Regions from separate parts of the Rhizobium sp. IY2 genome, predicted to be linked through region 1. Evidence: predicted binding sites of a transcription regulator. Region 1 holds the regulator's gene; each other region holds the start of a gene.
The links. Region 1 encodes PhoB, which activates phosphate uptake and scavenging genes when phosphate is short. Its sites were predicted from a motif close to TGTCATNNANCTGTCAT; they were not measured.
Positions count from the first base shown of each region.

Region 2: the regulator PhoB is predicted to act here: its motif matches at 2,945-2,961, upstream of ACMUVN_RS17155 (DUF2794 domain-containing protein).
Region 3: the regulator PhoB is predicted to act here: its motif matches at 4,523-4,539, upstream of phnF (phosphonate metabolism transcriptional regulator PhnF).

Region 1 covers NZ_JBLKNU010000011.1:91,291-98,647, reverse strand. Annotated here, with positions in the region: gene pstC (phosphate ABC transporter permease subunit PstC) at 145-1,626, shown strand; gene pstA (phosphate ABC transporter permease PstA) at 1,623-2,942, shown strand; gene pstB (phosphate ABC transporter ATP-binding protein PstB) at 2,958-3,773, shown strand; gene phoU (phosphate signaling complex protein PhoU) at 3,818-4,531, shown strand; gene phoB (phosphate regulon transcriptional regulator PhoB) at 4,679-5,362, shown strand; gene ACMUVN_RS26910 (GcrA family cell cycle regulator) at 5,623-6,156, opposite strand; gene ACMUVN_RS26905 (aspartate aminotransferase family protein) at 6,580-7,357, shown strand, end outside.
Region 2 covers NZ_JBLKNU010000004.1:290,578-297,934, forward strand. Annotated here, with positions in the region: gene acnA (aconitate hydratase AcnA) at 1-1,535, shown strand, start outside; gene ACMUVN_RS17150 (DUF1223 domain-containing protein) at 1,860-2,600, shown strand; gene ACMUVN_RS17155 (DUF2794 domain-containing protein) at 2,984-3,385, shown strand; gene ACMUVN_RS17160 (N-acetyltransferase family protein) at 3,392-3,949, opposite strand; gene ACMUVN_RS17165 (Bax inhibitor-1/YccA family protein) at 4,057-4,785, opposite strand; gene ACMUVN_RS17170 (ABC transporter permease) at 4,966-7,357, opposite strand, start outside.
Region 3 covers NZ_JBLKNU010000008.1:113,282-120,638, reverse strand. Annotated here, with positions in the region: gene ACMUVN_RS22855 (glucokinase) at 1-276, shown strand, start outside; gene ACMUVN_RS22850 (ABC transporter ATP-binding protein) at 407-2,194, shown strand; gene dapB (4-hydroxy-tetrahydrodipicolinate reductase) at 2,210-3,034, shown strand; gene ACMUVN_RS22840 (2,3-bisphosphoglycerate-dependent phosphoglycerate mutase) at 3,056-3,691, shown strand; gene phnF (phosphonate metabolism transcriptional regulator PhnF) at 3,760-4,497, opposite strand; gene phnG (phosphonate C-P lyase system protein PhnG) at 4,610-5,086, shown strand; gene phnH (phosphonate C-P lyase system protein PhnH) at 5,086-5,694, shown strand; gene ACMUVN_RS22820 (carbon-phosphorus lyase complex subunit PhnI) at 5,699-6,805, shown strand; gene ACMUVN_RS22815 (alpha-D-ribose 1-methylphosphonate 5-phosphate C-P-lyase PhnJ) at 6,802-7,357, shown strand, end outside.

The sequences.
Region 1 (7,357 bases):
GACTTCAAACCCGCGCCGGCATTGCCTTATCCCTCGCGCCGGTATTTCCGGGCCGCAGGGTTGAATTCATTCCGCATGATTGGAAGCTGAAGGCAGGCTGTGAAGCTGCCGGGCTTTGGGGCCACGGGCTTGGGGACGTAACGAATGAGCACATCCATCATACTTTTGTGCCTTGTGGTGATCGGTGCCGCCGCCTATCTGGTCGCGCGAAGCCGGGCCACGGCGCTTGCCGGAGGCAGATCCTCCGCATTGCATTCACGGCCGGCCTATTACGGCGCCTATGCCGCGATCTGGGCTGTTCTTCCCGCCCTCATCGTCCTCTGCGTCTGGCTCTCCGTCAGCCCCGGCATCATCCAGTCCTCGGTTCGCAGCGCCTTCCCTGCTGACGTCAAGGCTCAGGCCTCGGTCGAGCAGGATCTTGGTTATTCGATGGTGGCGACGGTCGCCCGCGGCCTGACGATGCTGACTTCGGATGAAGCCGCGGCAGTCGCCAACGATCCGGCCGCCCTGCAGGCCAAGCTCCTCGAAAAGGGCGTGCCACTCGCCGGCCAGCCGCAGCCCTACATGGTCGATGCCGCCAAGACGCTGAACGCCAAGAGCATGACGAGCCGCCTCGCCATGACCGCGATCGTCTTCATTCTGGCTGTATCAGGCGCCTTCTATGCGCTGCGTTCCATCGCCCCGCGCTTCCGCGCCCGCAACCGGGTCGAGCGCGTCATGCTCTGGGGCCTGCTGCTGGCCTCCTCGATCGCCATCCTGACGACGATCGGCATCGTGCTTTCGATGCTGTCGGAAGCCGCCCGCTTCTTTGCCGTGGTTCCCGCCGCCGACTTCTTCTTCGGTACCGTCTGGGATCCGCGCTTTGCCGGCGCCGGCAGCTCGTCCTTCGGTCAGTTCGGCCTGATCCCGCTGCTGCTCGGCACGGTTTACATCGGCCTGGTCGCTATGCTGGTCGCCGTGCCGGTCGGCCTCTTTGCCGCCATCTACATGGCCGAATACGCCTCGCCGAAGGTGCGCGGGGTCGCCAAGCCGCTTCTCGAAGTGCTCGCCGGCATTCCGACGATCGTCTACGGCTTCTTCGCGCTCGTCACCGTCGGCCCATTCCTGCGCGATTTCTCCGCCCAGATCAGCGGTCTTCTGTCCGGCAGCTATTCGAATTTCATCCAGGCGCAGAGCGTTCTGACGGCCGGCATCGTCATGGGCATCATGCTGATCCCCTACGTCTCCTCGCTGTCGGACGACATCATCACCGCCGTGCCGCGGGCCCTGCGTGACGGTTCGCTCGGTCTCGGCGCCACCCGCTCCGAAACCATCAAGAAAGTCGTCTTGCCCGCAGCCCTTCCCGGCATCGTCGGCGCATTGCTGATGACCGCCTCACGCGCCATCGGCGAAACCATGATCGTCGTGCTGGCCGCCGGTGTTGCCGCCCGCATCCAGATCAACCCCTTCGAGCCGATGACGACGGTGACCGTCAAGATCGTCAACCAGCTGACCGGTGACCTCGAGTTCACCTCGCCGCAGACCCTGGTTGCCTTTGCCCTTGGCATCACGCTGTTCTGCATCACGCTTTGCCTCAACATCTATGCGCTCTACATCGTGCGCAAATACCGGGAGCAGTACGAATGACGGATATTGTTTCTCCCGCCGGCGTCACCGTTTCCAAGGCGCCACCGCGCCGCGATATCGGCATCAAGCGCCGCTATGCCGCCGAGCGCCGGTTCCAGGCCTATGGCATCGCCGCCATCACCTTCGGTCTCGTCTTCCTCTTCATCCTGCTGTGGACGGTGATCGGCAAGGGCTACACCGCCTTCCAGCAGACGGCGATCACCCTGCCGATCGAATTCTCGGAGAAGACGATCGACCCGAACAACAAGCGTGCGACCGACCCTTCGGTGCTGATCGCCGCCAACTATCCGGTTCTCCTGCGCGACGCGATCGTCAAGCAACTGAACATCAATGCCGCAAGCCGCCCTGATGTGCGCGATGCCTCGGCCATGCTGTCGAAGAGCGCCCCGATCCAGCTGCGCGACATGGTCATGTCAGACCCGTCGATCATCGGCAAGACGGTCAATGTCACGGTGCTTGCCGACGCCAATGTCGACAGCGCCAACAAGGGCCAGATCGATCTTTCGGTCGATGAGAAGAACCGCAAGGTCAACGACAAGCAGGTTGGCTGGATGAACGAGCTGAAGGCGAGCGGCGCTCTTCACAAGCAGTTCAACACCGGCCTCTTCGTCAACGGCAACTCCAGCCGTCCGGAGGCCGCAGGCCTTGGCGTCGCCCTCATCGGCTCGCTCTACCTGATGCTGATCGTGCTGGTGCTGTCGCTGCCGATCGGCGTCGCCGCCTCGATCTATCTCGAGGAGTTTGCGCCGAAGAACAAGCTGACGGACCTGATCGAGGTCAACATCAACAACCTCGCCGCGGTTCCCTCGATCGTCTACGGTCTGCTCGGTCTGTCCGTCTTCATCAACTTCATCGGCCTGCCGCGCTCGGCGTCGCTGGTCGGCGGCCTGGTGCTGACGCTGATGACCCTGCCGACGATCATCATCGCCACGCGTGCCGCTCTTCGCGCCGTGCCGCCGTCGATCCGCGCCGCAGCCCTCGGCCTCGGCGCTTCCAAGATGCAGATGGTGTTCCACCACGTTCTGCCGCTCGCCATGCCCGGCATCCTCACCGGCACGATCATCGGCCTGGCGCATGCGCTCGGCGAAACCGCGCCGCTGCTCCTGATCGGCATGGTCGCCTTCGTCGCCAACGCGCCGACGACGCCGCTCGATCCCTCGACGGCTCTGCCCGTACAGGTCTATATGTGGGCCAACGAGGCCGAACGTGCCTTCGTCGAGCGTACTTCGGGTGCCATCATCGTTCTGCTCCTGTTCCTGATCGTCATGAACATGGGCGCCATCCTCTTGCGTCGTCGCTTCGAGCGCCGCTGGTAAACGGAGTTAAACATCATGAACATGTTGACGGAAGCTGCAGTTGAAAAGGCGCTGGATCACAAGATGAGCAACGTCCCGTATAAGATGATCGGAAAGGATGTCTCGGTTTACTACGGCGAAAAGCGCGCGCTTTTCGATGTGAACCTGAACATCCGCGAAAACACCGTAACCGCCCTGATCGGCCCGTCCGGCTGCGGCAAGTCGACCTTCCTGCGGAGCCTCAACCGCATGAACGACACGATCGACGGCTGCCGCGTCACCGGCAAGATCACGCTCGACACCGACGATATCTATGATCCGGATATCGACGTCGTCGAACTTCGCGCCCGCGTCGGCATGGTCTTCCAGAAGCCGAACCCGTTTCCGAAGACGATCTACGAAAACGTCTCCTACGGCCCGCGCATCCATGGCCTGGCCAAGTCGAAGGCCGATCTCGACCAGATCGTCGAGACCAGCCTGCAGCGCGCCGGCCTCTGGAACGAGGTCAAGGACCGCGTGCATGAATCCGGCACCGGCCTGTCCGGCGGTCAGCAGCAGCGCCTCTGCATTGCCCGTGCCGTCGCCGTCAGCCCTGAGGTCATCCTGATGGACGAGCCCTGCTCGGCGCTCGACCCGATCGCCACCGCCAAGGTCGAGGAACTGATCCACGAGCTGCGCGAGAACTACACGATCGTCATCGTTACCCACTCCATGCAGCAGGCCGCGCGCGTCTCGCAGCGCACCGCCATGTTCCACCTCGGCAATCTCGTCGAGGAGAACGACACCGACAAGATGTTCACCAATCCGGACGATCCGCGCACCCAGGATTACATCATGGGTCGCTTCGGCTGATCCTGGCGTCACCAAGCCTTTCCGTTATTCGAGGATAAAGCCCCATGGCATCGACACATATTTATTCTGCCTATGATGATGATCTGAAGTTCCTGTCCAGGCGGATTTCCGAAATGGGCGGCCTGGCCGAGCAGATGGTCGCCGAAGCCGTGCGGGCGCTGGTCAACGGCGATACCGCGCTGGCGCAGAAGGTCATCTCCGACGATGTGATCCTCGATCACGCCGAACGCGAAATCGGCGACAAGGCGATCGTCACCATCGCCCGCCGTCAGCCGATGGCCGCGGACCTGCGCGAAATCATGGGCTCGATCCGCATCGCCGCCGATCTCGAACGCGTCGGCGACCTCGGCAAGAACACCGCCAAACGCGTCATCGCCGTCCAAAGCACCGGCGTTCCCCGCAAGCTCGCCCGCGGCCTCGAGCATCTCTCCGAACTGGCGCTCGTCCAGCTCAAGGAAGTGCTCGATGTCTACACCAATCGCTCCGCCGACAAGGCGAACGCGATCCGCGAACGCGACAACGAGATCGACGCGATGTACACCTCGCTGTTTCGCGAGCTCCTGACCTACATGATGGAAGATCCGCGCAACATCACCAGCTGCACGCATCTTCTCTTCTGCGCCAAGAACATCGAGCGCATCGGCGACCACGCCACCAACATCGCCGAGACGATCTTTTACATGGCGACAGGTGCGCAGCCGGAAGGCGATCGTCCAAAAGACGACAGCGCCAACACCGTCGGCGCGGTAACCGAATAACCGCCCGGGCCGGACGGCCGGGCTAGAAGCTTGCGTGCGCGCCCATCCGGGGCGCGCAAAGAGGTCGCAGCCAATTCTGAATTTGCGCAGGGTGCATTGCTTGAACCATCCCCGGTTCAAGGATCATGCGCGAGGAGACCGACACGCATGATCCCGAGAGTTGCAGTTGTTGAAGACGAGGAAGCCCTGAGCGTGCTTCTTCGCTACAATCTCGAAGCGGAAGGCTTCGAGGTCGATACCATCCTTCGTGGCGACGAAGCCGAAATGCGGCTTCAGGAGCGCACGCCCGATCTGCTCATCCTCGATTGGATGCTGCCTGGCGTCTCCGGCATCGAACTCTGCCGGCGCCTGCGCATGCGGCCGGAAACCGAGCGCCTGCCGATCATCATGCTGACGGCGCGCGGCGAAGAGAGCGAGCGCGTCCGCGGGCTTTCGACGGGGGCCGACGATTATGTCGTCAAGCCCTTCTCGACCCCCGAGCTCGTTGCCCGCGTCAAGGCGATGCTGCGCCGCGCCCGTCCCGAGGTGCTGTCGACGGTGCTGAAATGCGGCGATATCGAACTCGACCGCGAAACCCACCGGGTCCATCGCAAGACCCGCGAAGTCCGCCTCGGCCCCACCGAATTCCGCCTGCTGGAATTCCTGATGTCGTCGCCGGGCCGGGTCTTCTCCCGCTCGCAGCTTCTCGACGGTGTCTGGGGCCACGATATCTATGTCGACGAACGCACGGTCGACGTCCATGTCGGCCGCCTGCGCAAGGCGCTGAATTTCTCCAACATGCAGGACGTCATCCGCACCGTCCGCGGTGCCGGTTATTCGATGGAAGCCTGAGGGCCTCCATTCTGATTGCTGACAACGTCGCTCGAGCTAGCGTCTGCCCCTCACTCTAACCCTCTCCCCGTAAACCGGGGCGAGGGCACGTGCCCTGCGAGAGGTCAGCGGGGAACGGAGAGGTCGCGGCATATCCCCTTCGCCCCGCAAGCGGGGAGAAGGTGCCGGCAGGCGGATGAGGGGTAGCCATCCGCGCGAACCAATAACTACAAAAAAACGGGCCAGTCGGCCCGTTTCTCTTGTCCGGCGATGTTACCCGCTCAGCTGGCCCGCGCTGCTGCCCGGCGGCGTTCGTTGACCGGCTGGTAGGCAAGCTTCTGGTGATAGCTGCAATAGGGCGAATTGTCGGGGGATTCGCAGCCGCAGAAGTGGAAGTCGTCCTTCAGCGGATCGCCGACCGGCCACTTGCAGGTGCGTTCGGTCAGTTCCGTCAGGCCGAGGCGTCGGGAAATCGGAACGACCACGTTGCCTCTCGGCACGTATTCCATTTCCTCGATCGTTTCGATCTCGATCTCTTCCTTCAGCATCGTCGCGCCCTGCTGGCGGGTAACGGTGCGAGTGGCGACCCGTGAGGCGTAGTTCGGCGCGCGCGGCGCAGAAGTATTGCGTTTCGGCGTTCGGGCGGCATTGGCGGTACCGCCGGCCTTGGCACGGCCGGGGAGGCTCAGCCGATGCACCTTGCCGATGACCGCGTTTCTGCTGACGCCACCAAGTTGTGCCGCGATCTGGCTGGCGCTCAGTCCTTCGGCCCAGAGCTTCTTGAGTTTCTCGACCCGCTCGTCTGTCCAGTTCATGCCCTGTCTCCACCTTTTGCGTTGGTGATGGCAGAATCCCTCACCGTTGTCCCGGAAGGCTCCGAAACAAGAAACGCTTGATCAATTTTGGTGACTAGTTCCGCCGCATGCAGTCTAGTAATTGAACTTTAACCTAGTGTGAGGCTGACTCCGTGACAAGAGTCGCATGAATCCGGATGAATCGAATTTCAAGTTTTCCCCAACTTGCTGCCCCGGCGTGGCATTTCTGCAATAATGCCTGTTGAGGACGGATAATGCTGCTGTACAAGCTTGCTGCATGCGCTAAGGGCGCAGTTTTGTTGACATTGCAGCGCGAAAAGGAAATAGTGCCAGTCGCCGCCGCAAGGCGGCATTTTTGATTTTTCGGGCCTGGTTTTCTTAGCCGGAGTCCGGAGCTTGATAACATCGATGGGAGATCGCGCTATGGCTGAAGCCGCGCCGCTTTATGACACCTATTCTCGTGCCCCGTTGCGGTTCGAGCGAGGCGAGGGCGTGTGGCTGATCACCGAAAGCGGCGAGCGATATCTCGATTTCGGCGCCGGCGTCGCCGTCACTTCGGTCGGCCACAGCAATCCGCATGTGGTCGGTGCGCTGAAGGAGCAGGCCGACAAGGTCTGGCATCTCTCCAACATCTATGAGATCCCCGGTCAGGAGCGTCTGGCCAAACGGCTGACCGACGCCACCTTCGCCGACAAGGTGTTCTTCACCAATTCGGGCGCCGAGGCGCTCGAATGCGCGATCAAGACGGCGCGCCGTTATCAGTATTCCAAGGGTCATCCCGAGCGCTTCCATATCATCACCTTCGAGGGCGCCTTTCACGGCCGGACGCTGGCGACGATCGCCGCCGGCGGCCAGGAGAAATATCTTGAGGGCTTCGGCCCCAAGGCGCCCGGTTTCGATCAGGTGGCTTTCGGCGACATCGAAGCGGTGCGCGCCGCGATCACCGATGCCACGGCCGGAATTCTCATCGAGCCGGTGCAGGGCGAGGGCGGCGTGCGTCCGGCCACCCCCGAATTCATGAAGGCGCTGCGCCAGATCTGCGACGAAAATGGCCTGCTGCTGATCCTCGACGAGGTCCAGACCGGTGTCGGGCGCACCGGCAGGCTCTTCGCCCATGAATGGTCGGGCGTCACCCCCGACATCATGGCGGTCGCCAAGGGCATCGGCGGCGGTTTCCCGCTCGGCGCCTGCCTTGCCACAT
Region 2 (7,357 bases), on a different contig from region 1:
GCCGCATTTCGCTGGAGAACATCGCTTCCGGTTTCGCCGGCTCGATGGACACGGACTACAAGAAGCCCGGTCAGCTTTCGAACCGCTATGCCGTCGAAGGCACGGATTTCGATCTCGGCCATGGCGACGTGGCGATCGCTGCCATCACCTCCTGCACCAACACCTCCAATCCGTCGGTCCTGATCGCTGCCGGCCTGCTTGCCCGCAACGCTGTTGCCAAGGGCCTGAAGACGAAGCCGTGGGTGAAGACCTCGCTGGCACCGGGAAGCCAGGTCGTCGGCGAATATCTCGCCAAGTCGGGCCTGCAGGCCGACCTCGACAAGCTCGGCTTCAACCTCGTCGGCTTCGGCTGCACCACCTGCATCGGCAATTCCGGTCCGCTGCCGGCGCCGATCTCGAAGACGATCAACGACAAGGGCCTCATCGTTTCCGGCGTTCTCTCCGGCAACCGCAACTTCGAAGGCCGTATCTCGCCCGACGTACAGGCGAACTATCTGGCCTCTCCGCCGCTCGTCGTCGCTTATGCGCTGGCCGGTACAGTGCAGAAGGATCTGACCAAGGAGCCGATCGGCGAGGACCAGAACGGTAATCCCGTTTACCTGAAGGACATCTGGCCGACCTCGAAGGAGGTCCAGGAGTTCATCCTGAAATACGTGACGCGCGAACTCTACGAAAGCAAATATGCCGACGTCTTCAAGGGCGACGTCAACTGGCAAGCCGTCCAGGTTCCGCCGGGCCAGACCTATGCCTGGGACGACAATTCGACCTATGTCCAGAACCCGCCTTACTTCGTCGGCATGGGCAAGAAGGGCACCGGCGTTTCCGACATCAAGGGCGCCCGCGTGCTTGGCCTGTTCGGCGACAAGATCACCACCGACCACATCTCGCCGGCCGGTTCGATCAAGGCGGCATCGCCGGCAGGCGCCTATCTGCTCGGTCACGACGTCGCCGTTGCCGACTTCAATCAGTACGGCACGCGCCGCGGCAACCATGAAGTGATGATGCGCGGCACCTTTGCCAATATCCGCATCCGCAACCACATGCTCGGCCCGAACGGCAAGGAAGGCGGTTACACCATCCACTATCCGTCGAAGGACGAAACCTCGATCTACGACGCGGCGATGCAGTACAAGCAGGAAGGCGTGCCGCTGGTCATCTTCGCCGGTGTCGAATATGGCAACGGCTCTTCGCGCGACTGGGCTGCCAAGGGCACCAACCTGCTCGGCGTCAAGGCGGTGATCGCCCAGTCCTTCGAGCGCATCCATCGTTCGAACCTAGTCGGCATGGGTATCATTCCCTTCGTCTTCGAAGAGGGCACGACCTGGCAGAGCCTCGGCCTCAAGGGTGATGAACTCGTCACCATCGAAGGTCTGGAAAAGATCAAGCCGCGCGAGAAGAAGATCGCCAAGATCACCTATGGCGACGGCACCGTGAAGGAGGTTCCGCTGCTGTCGCGTGTCGATACGCTCGACGAGGTGATCTACCTCAACAATGGCGGCATCCTGCAGACGGTTCTGCGCGATCTCGCTGCCTGATTTTCAGAGCATGATGCCGAAAAGTGTGAGCGGTTTTCGGACGACATCATGCTCTTCTTCTTTGATGTAAATCCGGATTCAGATTCATCCGGATTTAGGAGACTTGATTGATAATGGCCGCCGGAGAGCAGTTTCCGGCGGCTTTTCTGTGTGGCGACAGTATTCGGACGGGCTCACGATGATTTGTTTTCCGCAAGTTCCGGTGGAGCTCCGTCTCACCCGTTCGTGACTTTTCGTTTGGACCCGGAAGGATTATTCGTACGTTCATATGTCAGGGCCTGCGGTTCCAACATGCTGTCGGCGCTGAAAAAGAGGTGCAGGTGAATGTCCCCCCGTTTTTTGATTCCGCTGATCGCTGGCGTTGTTCTGTCAGGCCCGCTGCAGGCCGAAGACGGCACGCCGAAAGGTGTCGTTGAACTCTTCACGGCGCAGGGCTGCTCCTCCTGTCCTCCGGCTGATGCGGCTTTCCGCACGCTGGTGAATCAGGGCGATGTTATCGCGCTCGCCTATCATGTCGATTACTGGAATTATCTCGGCTGGGCCGATACGCTGAGCTCCAAGGAAAACACCGAACGGCAATATGGCTATGCCAGAACGATGGGCCGCAGCAACGTCTACACGCCGCAGGCGATCGTCAACGGACGCGGCCATCTGGCCGGCGCCGATCTCAACGGTATCAACAGCAAGATCGACACCTACAGCAGCGAAGGCAACGGGCTGACCGTTCCGATCAACGCCGCGATGCGCGGCGACGAGCTGGAGATCAAGATCGGTGCGGGACAGGGCAAGGCCAATGTCGTGATGGTCTATTTCGACAAGGAAAAGACCATCGACGTCGAAAAGGGCGAGAACAGCGGCCGGAAGCTTTCCTACCTGCACAGCGTCACCAATGTCGAAACCATCGGCATGTGGGACGGCAAGGCAACCAGTCTGACGCTGCCGGCCAGCGTGTTGCAGCGGCCGCAGCTCGAGGGCTGCGCGATCCTGCTGCAATCGGCGACCGCAGACGGCGATCCGGCTGCGATCCTCGGCGCGACCGTTGTCATGGCTGGCAAAAATATCTGAGATTTCATCCGGTTGTGGATGAAGTGCTGGGGCGGCCCGGCCGAGCGTATTCGGGGCTGGGGTTAAGGTCGATACGCTCCGCCGGGCCCTTTGGCGCGCTGGCGCCAAACTGGAATTCATAAATCTCCTGCAAATGAGGCGCTGTTTTGACTGAAATGCGGCGCTGCGGAGAAAGCGTGAGCCTATCCAGGGCATCATGCTTTCCGAATTCGGACCCAACTTTTAGAAGGCATGATGCGCAGATTCAAAGTGCCGCAGCGTCTTTGCCCGAGAGACAAGCGGCGTTGTCGTGCGGCCGAATGTGACGGCTGGCGCTCTTGCAATTTGCGGCGGCTCGGGCAAACTGTCACTCTCCTGTCACATGCGGAGGCCTTGGGAGACTGATGACAGATCAGCCGGATTTGCGACACGGCGAAAGCCGCTCCGTCGACAATAGTTCCTCAGTCGTCGTCGATCTCAGGGAATACAAGCAAAGCAAGGACCCGCTTCCGGTGACCTTCCACCGGCGCGAACTGGACGCGATCCTCTGGATCTACGGCCGCATGGTCGGTGACGGTGAATGGCGCGACTACGCCATTGATCACCTGAAGGACAGGGCGGTCTTTTCCGTCTTCAAGCGTTCCGGCGAAATGCCGCTCTTCCGCATCGAGAAAAACCCGAAGCTCGCCGCCAAGCAGGGCGCCTATTCCGTCATCAACGTCCACGGCACGATCCTGAAGCGCGGTCACGAGCTGAACCAGGTGCTGAAGGTGTTCGACAAGGCCCTGAAGCTCGTCGACAAATAAGCCGCATCAACCGGTAAACAGCGTGCCGGGATAGGCGGACGGATCCGGATCGGTCGCCATCCCCTCGCCGAGGCTGCGCTGCATCAACATCGTATCCAGCCAGCGGCCGTGCTTGTAGCCGGTGCCCCGCATCAGACCGATCTCCTCGAAGCCGGCCTTCCGGTGAAGCGCGATAGAGGCGGGGTTGGCGCCGCCGATGACGGCAGTCATCTGCCGAAAGCCGAGGCCGGTGCAGCGCTCGATCAGCTCGGCAAGCAACGCCTTGCCGACGCCCCGGCCGCGGGCCTCAGGCGCGAGGTAGATGGAGTCCTCGACCATCCAGCGATAGGCTGGACGCGTGCGAAAGGCCGAAGCATAGGCGTAGCCGAGCAGGGTTCCGTCCGTGCCGATGGCCGCGATATAGGGATATTGCTGGCTGACGATCGTCGAAAAACGCAGCGCCATCTCGGCCTCGGAAGGCGGCACGATCTCGTAGCTCGCGACGCCGTTGAGGACGGATTCGCGATAGATATCGGCAATGGCGGGGATATCGGCTTGGGAGGCATCGCGCAGGCGGAATGACATTCGGCGGCATCCATCGGGAAAAGTAAGGTTTCCTAAGACCACTCCGCGAAAGCCTGCGCAACAAAAAAGGCGGCCGAAGCCGCCTTTTCGATCTCAGTCTGCCCTGCTTATTTACGGTTGCCCATGAACTGCAGCAGGAACATAAAGAGGTTGATGAAGTCGAGATAGAGCGTCAGCGCACCCATGATCGCCTTGCGGCCGGCCACGGCAACGTCATCGGCTTCCAGGTACAGTTCCTTGATCCGCTGCGTATCGTAGGCGGTGAGGCCTGCGAAGATCAGAACGCCGAGCACGGAGATCGCGAACTGCACAGCCGACGAAGCCAGGAAGATGTTGACCAGCGAAGCGATGATCAGGCCGAACAGACCCATGATCAGGAACGAGCCCATCGCCGACAGGTCACGCTTCGTCGTGTAGCCGTAAAGCGACAGCGCGCCGAAGGAGGCGGCGGTGACGAAGAAGGTCTGAACGACGCTCTGGCCGGTGTAGATCAGAAAGATCGACGAGAGCGACAGGCCGACGAGCGCGGCGTAGACTGCAAAGGTCGTCTGGGCGGCGGCCACCGTCATGGTATGAATCCGGAAGCTCAGGAAGAACACCAGAGCCAGCGGCGCCAGAATGACCACCCACTTCAGCGGGCTCACATAGATCGCCTGACCGAAAGCGGTCAGCTCGCCATTGGCGAAGGCGAATTGGAACGACAGATATGCGGCCACACCGGTGATCGCCAGACCCAGCGCCATCAGGTTGTAGACCTTGAGCATATAAGCGCGCAGGCCTTGATCAATCATCTCGCCGGTCTGAGCGCGGCTTTGATAGTTACGGAGATCAGCCATAGTTTCCTCTTACAAGCTCCGATGGAAATACGGTGTCGGGGTTTTCGACCCGGGCGCCGCTGCGGAGCTCCAGCATGCCTGCGGATAATATGAGGCTTTCGCCCATTGCAAACAAGAGGCTTGCAGAGGCTCGGCCGGTTAAATCGCCGTAAGGTGAAGGGTTTGAGTGCCGCTGCCCGGTCAAAGCTCGCGCAAAACGGGGGCCGCCTTTTGCCCAAGTATGCGCCAAGTGCCGATCAGGCCGATGCCGACGGTGAGGACGAGCGCGGTCACAAGCGTCAACCCCGCCACGTCGGGCAGAAAGGTTGACGGCAGACGCATGATGCGGGCGACGATGAACCAGGCGGCGACGCTGCCGGCGATCAGCGCGAAGATCGCGGTCGCAAGCCCAAGGATCAGATATTCGTAGCTGAAGGCGCGGATCAGCATGGCGCGCGTGGCGCCGAGCGTCTTCAGCACCACCGCGTCGTGGGTGCGCGCCCGGTTTCCGGCAGCAAGCGCCCCGGCAAGGACGAGGATCGAGGCGATGAGGGCGACAGAGGCGGCGGCGCGGATCGCGGTCGCCAGCTGCGCGACCAGCTGGTTGACGATATCGATCGCGTCCTTGACCCGCACGCTGGTGATCGTCGGATAGGTGTTGGTGACTGATTTCAGGATTGCCGCATCTTCGGCGGGCGTCGACGAGGGATCCGTCAGCGTCGCCAGCCAGGCATGCGGAGCGCCGCGAAATGTGTTCGGCGAGAAGACCATGACGAAATTGATCGACAGCGATTCCCATTCGACGCGGCGCAGATTGGCGATCTTCGCCGTGATGTTGCGGCCGAGCACGTTGACGGTGACGGTATCGCCGATCTTCAGGCCGAGCTCATGCGCCTCTTCCGAGGAGAAGGAAACGAGCGGCTCGCCGCTGTAATCCTTGTCCCACCAGCTGCCTTCGGTGAGGGCGGCGTTCTCCGGCAGGGTCTCGGCATAGGTGATGCCGCGATCGCCGTTCAGCACCCAGCGGCCGGCCGCCGGCACGGTCAGTTTGCTGACGTCCTCGCCGTTGAAGGCGACGATCCGGCCGCGCAACATCGGCACTTCGACGAGCTTGCCCTGCGGCGCCTGCGCCTGGACGAGATCGCGGAATGCGCCGACCTCGGCGCTCTGGATATCGACGAAGAAAAAGTTCGGTGCGCCCTCGTTCATGCGGCCGGTCAGCTGCTGGCGCAGGTTGCCGTCGATCAAGGTCAGCGTCACCAGCAATGCCAGTCCGAGGCCAAGCGACAGCACGACCGAGGGCGTCAGTGCGCCGGGGCGGTGGATATTGCCGATCGCCAGCCGCAAGGCGGGTGAATTGACGCGCGGGCTGCGGCGCGCGAGCCAGGCGATCGCTGCTGCGACGAGGCGCAGGACGACGAAGGCGAAGACGATCGCACCGACGAAGACGACGGCGATGAAACGGTCATAGGCGGTCAGGATGGCAAGGCCGGCAAGAGCGGCCATGAAGACAGCGGCAAGCAGGATGTAGGGCCAAGAGGGCAGGCGGCGGGCCTCGAAGCCCTGCTCGCGGAAGAGGGCGGTCGCCGGCACTTCGCGGGCATGGCCGAGCGGCAGGATGGCGAAGGCCAGCGTCGTCAGGATACCGAAGAGCGTGGCGAGCAGCAGGGCGCCGGGATAGAGGGTCGGCATCGTGGAGACCGGCAGGAATTGCGCCAGGAACTGCGCGGCGAAGATCGGCGACAACGCGCCGATGACGAGGCCGATGAGGATGCCGCCGAGGGCGATGATGGCGATCTGGAAAAGATAGATCAGGACGACGACCTGGGCCGGGGCGCCGAGACATTTGAACGTGGCGATGGTCGTCCGCTTGGCATCGAGGAAGGCGCGCACGGCATTGGCCACGCCGACGCCGCCGACGATCAGCGCGGTGAGACCGACCAGCGTCAGGAACTGCGAGAAGCGGGTAATGTTTTCGGTGAGCGAGGGCGCTGCGCGATCGCTGGTGCGGATCGCCCAGCCGGCGGAGGGGAATTCCTTGGAGGCGCGCGCCTGGATGCCCGACATCGCGCCCTTGTCTTCCAGCCGGATCTTGTAGGCATGTTCGACCAGGCTTCCCGTCTGGATCAGCCCGGAGGCCTGGAGCGCCTGGCGGCTGACGAGCAGACGCGGCGCGAAACCGAAGCCTTCCGACAGCGCATCCGGCTCGGTTTTCACCGTGCCGGTGATGCTGAGCTTGACGTTGCCGAGCAGCAGTTCGTCGCCGACTGCAAGCCCGAGACGATCGAGAAGCAGGGGCGCTGCCACCGCACCATAGGTGCCGCCTTGGCCCGAAAGCAGCGCTGCAAGCGGATAATCCGGTTCGGCCACGAACCTGCCGTAGAGCGGGTAGCCCTCATCGACGGCCTTGACCTCGACCAGCGCCTGATCGGAGCCGTCAGGCTTGCGGGCCATCGAGCGCAGGCCCGTTGAAACCGAAACTGTGCCGAGGCTTTCGAGGAAACCCAACTCCTGAGGCGTGGCTTCGCGGTTGTTGAGTTCGAAGCGGACGTCGCCGGCCAGCAGCTCCTGCCCCTGCGAGGCGATCGTATCG
Region 3 (7,357 bases), on a different contig from region 1:
TATCTCGGCCGCGTGGCGGGCGACATGGCGATGGTGTTCATGGCGCGCGGTGGCGTCTATCTCTCCGGCGGCATCTCGCAGAAGATCATCCCGGCGCTGAAGAAGCCGGAATTCCGCATTGCCTTCGAGGACAAGGCGCCGCATACCGCGCTGCTTCGCACCATCCCGACTTATGTGGTGACGCATCCGCTGGCAGCACTTGCCGGGCTTTCCTCCTACGCACGGATGCCGGCGAACTTCGGCGTCTCGACGGAAGGCCGCCGCTGGCGGCGCTAGAGCGTCCTTGGCGCGTCCTCTGCGGGGACGCGCGGCGCTCTAGCCAAACCGGTCCCAACTCTTTATAGACCCCGGCAAAAGTGCGCGTCGCCTTCGCGGGGCGCTTGGTCCGAGACAGGAAACCTCATTTTTGGAAGCGGCGGAAAGCAGAGCGCAGAGCGTCAGCAGCGATACCGTAACCGGCATCCTGAAACGCATCATTGCTGAAAACGGCCGCGACCATCTCTGGGGTTATGTCTTTGCGATCGTCTGTCTCATCGTGGTGGCGCTTTCGACCGCGTTTACCGCCTGGATCATGCGGGCGATCATCGACGAGGCCTTCGCCAACCGCCGCGCCGACGTCGTCTGGATCATCTGTCTTTCGATCTTCATCGCCTTCGTGCTGCGCGGTTTTGCGAGCTACGGCCAGGCGGTGGCGCTTTCCAAGGTCGGCAACAATATCGTCGCGCGTTACCAGCGCCGGCTCTATTCGCATCTGATGACGCTTTCGGTCGGCTTCTTTAGCGAGGCGCGCTCTGCCCATATCGCCGCGCAGGTGAGCCAGAACGTCAGCGGCATCCGCGACGTGCTCAACCTGACGATCACCTCGACAGTGCGCGACCTGCTGACCTTCATCTCGCTGCTCGGCGTGATGATCCTGCAGGATCCGCTGCTCAGCCTTGCCGTGTTCATCATGGCGCCGCCGCTGCTTTATGCGCTGCGCTATGTGTCCAAGCGGCTGCGCTCGGCCACCCGCGAGGCCGTGCATTTGAACAGCCACGTTCTCGGCGCCATGCAGGAGACGATCCAGGGCATCGCCATCGTGAAGGCCTTCACGATGGAGGACGAACTGGAGCGCAAGGTCAACAAACTCATCGAGGGCGCCGAAAGCCGGGCGAACCGGATTGCCCGGCTTTCCGAACGCACGTCTCCGCTGACGGAAAGCTTCGCGGGCTTTGCCGTCGCCAGCGTGCTTGCCTACGCCGCCTACCGTTCGATCTACTTCAATGTGCCGCCCGGCGCCTTCTTCTCCTTCGTCACCGCGCTGCTGCTTGCCTATGACCCGGCCCGCCGGCTTGCGCGCCTGCAGGTGCAGATGGAGCGTGCCGTCGTCAATGCGCGGATGATCTACGAATTGCTCGACATGGAACCGCGCCAGCGCGACCTGCCGGATGCCCAGCCGCTGACGGTGACGCAGGCGAGGATCGAATTCCGCAATGTGTCCTTCGCCTACGGCAATGAGAGCGTGCTCAACGGGGTGAGCTTCATTGCCGAGGGTGGCGCGACCACAGCACTGGTCGGCCCCTCGGGCGCCGGCAAATCCACCGTCATCAGCCTCATTCCGCGCTTCTACGATCCGCGCGAGGGCGAAATCCTGATCGACGGGCAGGACATCGCCCATATCACCAAGAAGTCGCTGCGCCAGCAGCTCGCCTATGTCTCGCAGCAGCCCTACCTGTTCGAAGGCACGATCCGCGACAATATCCGCTATGGCCGGCCGGAAGCGACCGATGCCGAGGTGGAAGAGGCGGCGCGGCTTGCCTATGCGCATGATTTCATTTCGGCGCAGCCGCAGGGTTACGAGACGCCGGTCGGCGAAAACGGCGTGACGCTATCGGGCGGCCAGCGCCAGCGGCTATCGATTGCGCGCGCCCTGGTGCGCAATGCGCCGATCCTGCTTCTCGACGAGGCGACCTCCGCCCTCGACACCGAATCCGAGGCGGCCGTGCAGAAGGCGCTCGACGAAGCGATGACCGGACGCACCGTCGTCGTCATCGCCCATCGGCTTTCGACCGTGGTGCGCGCCAACAAGATCGTCGTCATGCAGCAGGGCCGCGTCGTCGAGGAAGGCAATCACGAGACGCTTGCGAAGGTCAGCGACGGTCTTTACGCTCGCCTCAACAATCTGCAGAGGCCTTCGGCCTCCGATTCAAACTGACCTGGTGAGACTGAGATGAACGATGCTGCGATGAAACTGGTGGTGGTTGGCGCAGCAGGGCGCATGGGCCAGACGCTGATCCGGCTCATCCATTCGATCGAGGGCGTGAGGCTGCACGCCGCAGTCGAGCGCGTCGGCTCGCCCTTCGTCGGCAAGGATGCCGGCGAGATCGCCGGTCTCGGCCCGACAGGCGTCATCATCGGCGACGATCCGCTCAATGCCTTTCTCGATGCCGAAGGCGTGCTCGACTTCACCTCGCCTGCCGCAACAGTGGAATTCTCGGGCCTCGCCGCACAGGCGCGCATCGTTCATGTCATCGGCACGACGGGCTGTTCAGCCGACGACAATACCAGGATCGCCGCAGCCGCTCGCCATGCCCGCATCGTCAAATCGGGCAATATGAGCCTCGGGGTCAATCTGCTCAGCGTGCTCGCAGAGCAGGCAGCGCGGGCGCTCGACCCGGCCGACTGGGATATTGAGATCCTGGAAATGCACCACAAGCACAAGGTGGATGCGCCCTCAGGCACCGCCCTTCTCTTCGGTGAGGCGGCGGCCAAGGGGCGCGGCATCGATCTCGCCTCGAAATCGGTCCGGGTGCGCGACGGCCATACCGGTGCCCGCGAGGTAGGCACGATCGGCTTTGCGACGCTGCGCGGCGGCTCCGTCATCGGCGAGCACTCCGTGCTTTTTGCCGGCGAAGGCGAAATCGTCACCTTGTCGCACAGTGCGGCCGACCGGTCGATTTTCGCGCGCGGCGCCATCAAGGCAGCGCTTTGGGCGCGCGACAAGAAGCCGGGTCTCTATTCCATGCTCGACGTGCTCGGGCTTTCTTCCTCATAACGATACTACGGAGGCATATTCATGAGCGGTACCCTCGTCCTCGTTCGCCATGGCCAGAGTGACTGGAACCTGAAGAATCTCTTCACCGGCTGGAAGGATCCCGATCTGACCGAGCTCGGCATCCAGGAAGCCAAAACAGGCGGTGAAGCGCTCGCCGAATACGGGATCAAATTCGACATCGCCTACACCTCGGCGCTGGTGCGCGCGCAGCACACGCTGAAGCTCATCCTCGACAAGGTCGGCCAGCCCGATCTCCAGACGATCCGCGACCAGGCGCTGAACGAGCGCGACTATGGCGACCTCTCCGGCCTCAACAAGGACGATGCCCGCGCCAAATGGGGCGAGGAACAGGTCCATATCTGGCGCCGTTCCTATGACGTGCCGCCGCCCGGCGGCGAAAGCCTGCGCGACACCGGCGCCCGCGTCTGGCCCTATTACCTCACCGAAATCCTGCCGCGCGTGCTCAGGGGCGAAAAGGTGCTGGTCGCCGCACACGGCAATTCGCTGCGTTCGCTTGTCATGGTGCTCGACAAGCTGAGCAAGGAAGGCGTGCTCGCGCTCAACCTCGCGACCGGGGTTCCGATAGTCTACACGCTGAAGGCGGATTCCACCGTCGCCTCCAAGGAAGTGCTCGGCGACATGTCCGGCGCACACTGAATTCGGTACGGCGTGCCGCCGAAACAGGTCGGCACGCCTTTCCTCAATTTCCAGCCCAATTCTCGGCCTCAACTCTCGATCGTGAACTGCACCCGGTCGGCCGCAAAGCGGCTGATCGAATATTGCACCGGGACACCCTCAAGATCGGTATTCATCGCCTTGGTGATCAGCAGGATCGCGCCGGGGGTGAGTTCGAGGTCGGCCATGTCGGCGGCACCTGCATGCGCGGCCGTCACTTCGGTGGTCGCGCGGACATAATCCGACAGGCCGAGTTCGGCGAAAGCCTTGGTGATCGATTCCCCCCTCCGATAGGCCGCACCGATACCGGCGAAGCGCTCGGCGGGAAACCAGCTCGTTGCCCTTGAAACCGGCCGCTTGTCCGCCTGACGCAAGGTTTCCAGGCGGATCACCTGGTCTCCCGGTTTCAGGTGCAGCCAACGGGCGATCTCGGCACTCGCTTCTTCCCTCGCCTCATCAAGCAGAAGGCCGCGCATCTCACGCGCCTGGTCGCCGATACCGGCGCTGAAGCGCGTGCGCTTGGTGATCGGGAAATTCAGACGCTCCTTGCGCTCGATCAGCGTGCCGCGGCCTTGTACCGCACGCACGATTCCTTCCTGCGCCAGTGCGGCAAGCGCGCTGCGCACCGTATGCCGGTTGACGCCGAATTGCAGCGCCAGGACAGTTTCCGGCGGCACCATACCCGTTTCATCATAGGCTCCGCTGCTGATCGCCTCGCGAATCCGATCGGCGATCTGACGCCAGAGCGCCACGCCGGTCTGTCTTTGCACCTGCTTCAATCCCGCCATTCCGCCCCGCCATTTACACTCACGATGTCACACGCTTGTCACGACATCGATTTAAGCGTAATTGTATCTTGTATGGTTGTCTATATCAATAGACATTTGAAGGGAAGCGGCGATGATCTCAGCGGACAGAAACGACGCTGCGTCACAGACGGCATCCGGGCGCAAACGCGCCGCCGATCTGCTGGCGCGGGCGGAACGCAGCGAACTTCAGGCGGTCTGGGACGCATTGCCGGAAAAGCCCGTAGCACATCAGGTGCGCGGACCTGAGACCGGGCTGGTGATGGTGCGCGGACGCATCGGCGGCGGCGGCGCTCCCTTCAATCTTGGCGAGGTGACGGTGACGCGGGCCACGGTCCGGCTCGATTCCGGCGCGGTCGGCCATGCCCAGGCGCTCGGCACCGACCGTGAAAAGGCCCGGTTGGCGGCGATCTTCGACGCGCTCTGGCAGGAAGACGCGACCAAGGATTTCGTCGAACAGGCGCTGCTTTTGCCGATCACTGAGCGGATCGCCGATGCCGAACGCCGCAAGGCGGACGAGACGGCGGCCACCCGCGTCGATTTCTTCACCATGGTGCGGGGAGACAACTGATGGGTCTGAAGACAGAAGCTCTCATCGGCGGCTTTGCCGAACCGGTCTTCCACGCCCAGAGCGTCTTCAAGATGCTGATGGACGGCATGGCCCGCCCCGGCGCGATCCAGACCGTTCAGCCCGATGCCGCGCCGCCGATGCCACTCGGCATCGCCGCCGGCGCGATCGCGCTGACGCTTTGCGACCACGACACGCCGGTCTGGCTTTCGCAGGGACTGGCGAAATCTGCCGTGCCGGAATGGCTCGGCTTCCACACCGGCGCGCCGTTGACCACCGAAAAGGCCGAGGCGCGCTTTGCCTTCACGGAGGCCGGCATCGCCCTTTCCTCCTTCGGCCTGTTTGCCTCCGGCACGCAGGAATATCCCGACCGCTCGACGACCGTCGTCATCGAGCTCGCCGAACTCGAGGGCGGCCGCAGGCTGGCGCTGATGGGTCCGGGCATTCAGAGCGTGACGGAGATCGCCCCCGTTGGTCTGCCCGAAACCTTCCTGTGGCTCTGGACCGAGAACCGCGCGCTCTTTCCGCGCGGCATCGACATCGTGGTGACGGCGGGCAAACGTTTCCTCTGCCTGCCGCGCACCACCAAGATCACAGCAACGGAGATCTGAGCTCATGTATGTTGCCGTCAAGGGTGGCGAGGCCGCCATCGCCAATGCCCACCGGCTGCTCGCCGACCGCCGCCGCGGCGACCGTTCGCTGCCGGCGATCGGCATCGACCAGATCGTGGCGCAACTGGCGCTCGCCGTCGACCGCGTCATGGCCGAGGCCTCGCTTTTCGACCGCACGCTCGCAGCGCTCGCCGTGCGCCAATCGCGCGGCGATATGATCGAAGCGATCTTCCTGCTGCGCGCCTACCGTACGACGCTGCCGCGTTTCGGCTATTCCGAGCCGCTCGACACGGCTGATATGACGATCGAGCGCCGCATCTCGGCGACCTACAAGGATCTGCCGGGCGGCCAGCTTCTCGGACCTACCTTCGACTATACCCACCGCCTGCTCGATCCCTCGCTGCTTTCGGACGAGGCGATCGAAGAGCCCGCGCTGCGCCCAGCCGAGACCGGCCGCGTCATGCGCGTCTCCGAAATCCTCGGCGAGGAGGGCCTGATCGAGGCCGACGGCGACATGCCTGAAGATCACGAGATCGGCGACCTGACTCGCGAGCCGATGGAATTCCCGATGACCCGCGATCTGCGCCTGCAGGCGCTTGCCCGCGGCGACGAGGGCTTCCTGCTGGCGCTCGGTTATTCCACCCAGCGCGGCTATGGCCGCAACCACCCCTTCACCGGCGAAATCCGCATCGGCGATGTCGAGGTGGAATTCGACGTGCCGGAACTCGGTTTCGCCGTCTCGCTTGGCGTAATCCAGGTCACCGAATGCCAGATGGTCAACCAGTTCAAGGGGTCGGCCAAGGCGCCGCCGCAATTCACCCGCGGCTACGGCCTGGTCTTCGGCCAGAGCGAACGCAAGGCGATGGCGATGTCGCTGGTCGACCGGGCGCTGCGCGCCGAAGAGCTCGGCGAGGATATCACCGCGCCGGCCCAGGACGAGGAATTCGTCATTTCGCATTCCGACAACGTCCAGGCGACGGGCTTCGTCGAGCATCTGAAGCTTCCGCATTATGTGGACTTCCAGGCCGAGCTCGATCTCGTCCGCCGCATGCGCCGCGAATTCGAAGCCGCCCGCAACGGTGGCGAAGACATGAAGGAAGCCGCCGAATGAGCGATCTGGCCAGCTACAACTTCGCCTATCTCGACGAACAGACCAAGCGGATGATCCGCCGCGCCATCCTGAAGGCGATCGCCATTCCCGGCTATCAGGTGCCCTTCGCCTCGCGCGAAATGCCGATGCCCTATGGCTGGGGCACCGGCGGCGTGCAGGTGACGGCCTCGATCATCGGACCGGATGACGTGCTGAAGGTCATCGACCAGGGTGCCGACGACACGACCAACGCCGTGTCCATCCGCGCCTTCTTCCAGAAGGTCGCCAATGTCGCGGTGACGACCCATACCAGGGATGCGACGATCATCCAGACGCGCCACCGCATTCCGGAAGAAAAGCTCGCTGCCGGGCAGGTGCTGGTCTACCAGGTGCCGATCCCCGAGCCGCTGCGTTTCCTCGAACCGCGCGAGACCGAAACCCGCAAGATGCACGCGCTCGAAGAATACGGGCTCATGCATGTGAAACTCTATGAGGATATCGCCCATAACGGCCGCATCTCGCGCACTTACGCCTATCCGGTGAAGGTCCATGGCCGCTATGTCATGGATCCCT